2 regions of the Caballeronia jiangsuensis genome follow, and region 1 is predicted to be linked to the other one. Evidence: riboswitches for the same ligand, from Rfam matches in the RefSeq annotation. Region 1 holds a riboswitch; the other holds the start of a gene.

Region 1 (2,400 bases):
GCATCGAGCACGCCCGGCACGGTCAATCCTCCGCCGATGAAGACGGCATCGGGCGCGCTCAGGCCGTCGAGCGCGGCGGGCGCCTCGCCTTTCACGAGTTGCAGCGCGGGCACGCCGAGCGCGTCGCGGTTGTGCTCGATGAGGCGCTGCCGGCTTTCGTTCGCTTCGATCGCGATCGCTCGGCACGCGCCGTGCGCGCGCATCCATTCGATACCGATCGAGCCGCAGCCCGCGCCGACGTCCCACAAGAGTTCGCCCGGCTGCGGCGCGAGCCGAGCGAGCGTCACGGCGCGCACGTCGCGCTTGGTGAGCTGGCCGTCGTGACGATAGGCGTCGTCGGGCAAACCGGGCGTGAGCGGCGGCCCGGCGTGCCCGGCATGCGTGCGGCATTCGATGGCGACGAGATTGAGCGCGGCGACGAGCGGCTCGCGCCAGTCGTCGGCGCGCTCGTCGATACGTCGCTCATTGTTGCCGCCGAGATGCTCGAACACGGTCATGCGGCTCGCGCCGAAACCATGCGCGGTCAGGACCGCGGCGACGGCGGCGGGCGTCGCGCCGTCCGCGCTCAAGACGAGCAGGCGCACGCCGCGATGCAGGCTCGCGAGCAACGACGCGACGGGCCGCCCGACGAGCGACACGCACACGGCATCCTGCAGCGCCCAGCGCAAGCGCGCCGCCGCGAGCGACAGCGACGACGGCGCGGGAATGACGCGCATCTCGCCGTTGGCGACTTCACGCGCGAGCGTCGCGCCGACGCCGAAGCACATCGGATCGCCGCTCGCGAGCACGCATATGCGGGTCTTGCCGTCGCCGCGTCCGGCGAGCACGGCGTCGAGCGAAAAGGGTTTCGGCCACGGCACGCGGCTCGCGGCGATGCGCGCCGGCAGGAACGCGAGATGGCGCTCGCCGCCGTGAATCGACTGGGCGTCGAGCAGCGCGCGGCGTGCAACGCGGGACAGCCCGTGCCAGCCGTCTTCACCGATCCCCACTACGGTCAGCCAGTTCGACATGCGCCGCCTCCTTCACATGATTCGTAATGCGCTTGCGGCTGCAGCCCCGAAGCGCCTGGATGGTCGATAAAAGCGGGCATAATACAGGTCCGTCGGTGCCCGGGGTCGAAGAGACCCAGGGCCTAAGAGGGAACACAGAAAACTGTGGCTGCCCCCGCAATTGTACGCAGCGAGTCCGCGCTCCACTGCCACTGGTTTTTACCGGGAAGGCCGGCGCGAATGAAGACCTGCCAGCCAAGAGACCTGCCGACTCATCGCATTCGCGCGACGCCGACCGGGCGGGGTGTACCGGTTCGCTCATTACGCGCGAAGCCCAACGGGTCACGCTTTTGACTTCATTGAACCGCTCATCGCTCAACGCCGCGCCGCGCGCATCCGCGTGTCCGGGCCTGATGCGCATCGTGCCCGCGCGCGATGGCGGGCTCGCGCGCCTGCGGCTTGCGGGCGGCGTGTTGAGCGCGCACGCGGCGCGGGCCGTCGCGCGGGCGGCGCGTGACTGCGGCTCGGGCGTGATCGAGGTGACCAATCGCGCGAATCTCCAGTTGCGCGGCATCCGCGACGATGCCCATGCCGCGCTGATCGATATCGCGCTCGATGCGGGCCTCGGTCCGTCGACGTCGGGCGGCGACGACATCCGCAACGTGATGCTCAGTCCGCTCGCAAGCGACGACACGCGCGCGCTTGCCGCACAAATCATCGACGCGATGCAGGCCGACGCGTCGCTGCATGCGCTGTCGCCCAAATTCGCGCTGCAACTCGATGGCGGCGAGCGCCTCGCGATGCTCGATCATCCGCACGACCTGTGGCTCTCTGCAATGGACGATGGCGCGCGCTTCGCATTCGGCCTCGCGGGAACGATACGCCAGTGTCCGCTCGGCGCGATTCATCGCAGCGACATGGTGACATTCGTGTCCGGCGTGCTGCGCAGGTTTCTCGCGCTGGCCACGCCTGACGAACATCGTATGCGCGATCTGCTCGCACGTGTCGGCATCGCGCGCTTTCTCGAAGCATTCGATTTCGATGCAGCCATCGAGCACTGGCGACGCGCACCCGCCGATGCATCGCTGCGCCTCGGCGCCCACGTGGAACCATATCGCGCGACGTGGTACGCGGGCGCGCAAACGCCCCTCGGTCGTCTCGACGCGGCCATGCTCGAAGCCCTCGCCGATATCGCCGACACGCACGCCGAAGGCCTTCTCGCGATGACGCCGTGGCAAAGCGTGCTGATACCGGGCATCGCCGCGCATGACGCGCAAGACGTGTTGCGACGCCTACACGCGCAAGGCCTCGCGACCGACCCGCGCGATCCGCTCGCGCGCCTCATCGCGTGCGCAGGGTCCGAAGGCTGCGCGAAAAGCCACGCCGATACCAAAGCCGACGCGCATCGCCT
Region 2 (2,400 bases), on a different contig from region 1:
ATTCCGACGCCAGCGAAAGCGCTGCCATTACCGCGATGCGATCCGTGCCGCGCACGTTGCTTGCATTGCGCACCTTGTTCATCTCGGCATCGACGCGCGCGACCGCTTCGCGCAATGCGCCTTCCGTTTCCGGCGAGCACGCGAGGCGATACGGCTGCCCGAGAATGGAGACTTCGATCTGCGTAGTCGTCATGCCTTCTCTCCTTGATGATGCTCGCCGTGCAATTCCGCTTCATGTGCTTCGCGGGAATCGGCTTCGAGGAGATCGAGTTGATTGTCGGCTTCGTCATGCTGCCCGGATTTCGCGCGCGGCAGCTTTTCGAGAATCGCGTTGAGGCGTACTTGCGCGTCGTCGATTTTCGCAGAGAGCGAATCGCGTTCGGATTGCAGCGTATCGCGCTCTTCACGCACTTGCGCAAGCTCGGCCTGCACGTTCGCATAGTCGGCGCGCAGTTGTTCGAGTTGGTCTTGCAGCGCCTGGCGCGCCTGATTGTGGCGCTCGCTGATCTGGATCAGCCGGCCGATATTTCCTGACAGTGATTCGAGTTCGTTGAGCATGTGCTGCGTCCTCTAAAGACCTCGCATTTTAGCGCGGTTCAACGGAGCTTCCGATAATTGTCTCGTTTCGAGACGTAACAACATGCGATCTTGCGCTTAATCCTTCGAATCAAGCGCATGTCGACATGCATTCGTGTGCAGAAAACGCGAGCGCTGTTGATGGCTCGTGATGACAGGCCGGCCGATTCTCGTTCGATTCGTCATGTGCCGCGCCCAACTGTCCGCGCCGTTTTCTTGACGGCCCCAACACGCGCTCCTACACTTGCCGCACTTTTTGGTGCTCGCATTCGCGGATCTCGCGGATGCAGTCAAACGGGAAACAGGGAGCGAAGTCTCCGAAGTCCGACCGGGACCAACCTGGGACGAGCCAACCTGTGCTGCCCCCGCAACGGTAAGCGACCGCAACGCAAGTTGCAAGTCGTCTCATGCGCGTTTTTGCAGCGCGAGCGTGTGGATTTTCATCACACCGGGTTCATCACCCGAATCGACTGCAAGAAACGTGTCGACGCCACTGCGCACGATGCGCGGGAAGGCGAGACGATTCATCGCCAGCCCGGATACCGGCCAGAGTTCGACGCATCGGCGCTGATCGCGCAGTGCGTTCGTCGCGCATCGTCCTCGCGGGGAGCGGGGTCGCGCTCACGCGAAACGGACACTTCACTCATGGTATTGCCACAGGCCGCCCTCAAGAACGGCCGCTCTCGTCATGGCGCGCTCGTTGCCGCGTTCATCGGATTGCCGCTCGCTGGCGCCGCACATGCCGCCGATGACGCTTCGCAAACGCTTGCTCCTGTCGTCGTCACCGCGACGCGCGCGCCGCAGCCGCTCGCCGAATCGATCCCGCAGACATCGGTGTTCGATGAACAGGATATCGCCGACGCCAACGCCGACGATGCACTCGGCCTCATCGCGCTCGCGCCCGGCGTGCAGATCACGCGCAACGGCGGACCGGGCGCGACTTCGGGGCTTTACATACGCGGCGCGGCGTCGTCGCAGTCGCTCGTTTTGATCGATGGCGTGCGCGTCGAATCGGCGTCGCTCGGCGCGGCGCAGCTATCGCAACTGATGCTCGACCAGATCGGGCGCGTCGAAGTCGTGAACGGCAATGTGTCGGCGTTGTACGGCTCGAATGCGATCGGCGGCGTCGTGCAGATCTTCACGAAGGAAGGCGAGCCGCATCCGCCGCGCTTCAACTTCGAGGCCGAATACGGCAGCTATCACACGCAGCGTCAATCGGCGGGCGTGAACGGCGCGCTCGACAACGACGGCCGCACGACCTTCAGCCTGAACGTCTCGCGCGAGAAGACCGACGGCTTTTCGTCGATCGATCCGAATATCGCGCCCGGCGCGAATCCGAACGCGAACGGCTATCTGAACGAGAGCGTCGCGGCGACGCTGCGTCACCAGTTCAGCGACAAGTGGGACGCGGGCGTGCGCTTCCTGCAATCGAACGGCATCAGCAGTTTCGACGATGCCTACGGCCTGCCGACCGATATCAACGAATCGCACGATCGCGTGCGCTCGGCGTCGGTGTTCGCGAACGGCAGGATCACCGAAAACTGGACCACGCACTTCACGATCGCGCAGGGACAGGACCGCGCGAACATCGAGCAGAACGGCGTCTATACGAACCGCTTCAATTCGGAGAATCGTCAATACACGTGGCAGAACGACTTCAAAATCAGCGACGCGCACAAGCTGCTCTTCGGTTACGAGCATCTCGATCAGACGCTCGATTCCGATCAGCTCAGCGCGCCCGATCGTCACGTGAATTCGGTGTTCGCGGGTTACGTGGGCCACATCGGCGCGAGCGATTTGCAGGCGAATCTGCGTCACGACCAG

Evidence for each region. A riboswitch is a leader RNA that binds a small molecule or an ion and turns the genes downstream of it on or off. The one in region 1 is predicted to bind cobalamin.
Region 2: linked by a shared signal. The riboswitch ahead of PQR08_RS31475 (TonB-dependent receptor domain-containing protein) and the one ahead of cobG (precorrin-3B synthase) in region 1 are both predicted to bind cobalamin.

What each region holds. Positions count from the first base shown of each region.
Region 1 covers NZ_JAQQDB010000031.1:34,122-36,521, reverse strand. Annotated here, with positions in the region: gene cbiE (precorrin-6y C5,15-methyltransferase (decarboxylating) subunit CbiE) at 1-1,010, opposite strand, end outside; cobalamin riboswitch at 1,087-1,275, shown strand; gene cobG (precorrin-3B synthase) at 1,340-2,400, shown strand, end outside.
Region 2 covers NZ_JAQQDB010000042.1:34,966-37,365, reverse strand. Annotated here, with positions in the region: gene PQR08_RS31485 (cell division protein ZapA) at 1-193, opposite strand, end outside; gene PQR08_RS31480 (ATPase) at 190-558, opposite strand; cobalamin riboswitch at 815-1,141, shown strand; gene PQR08_RS31475 (TonB-dependent receptor domain-containing protein) at 1,222-2,400, shown strand, end outside.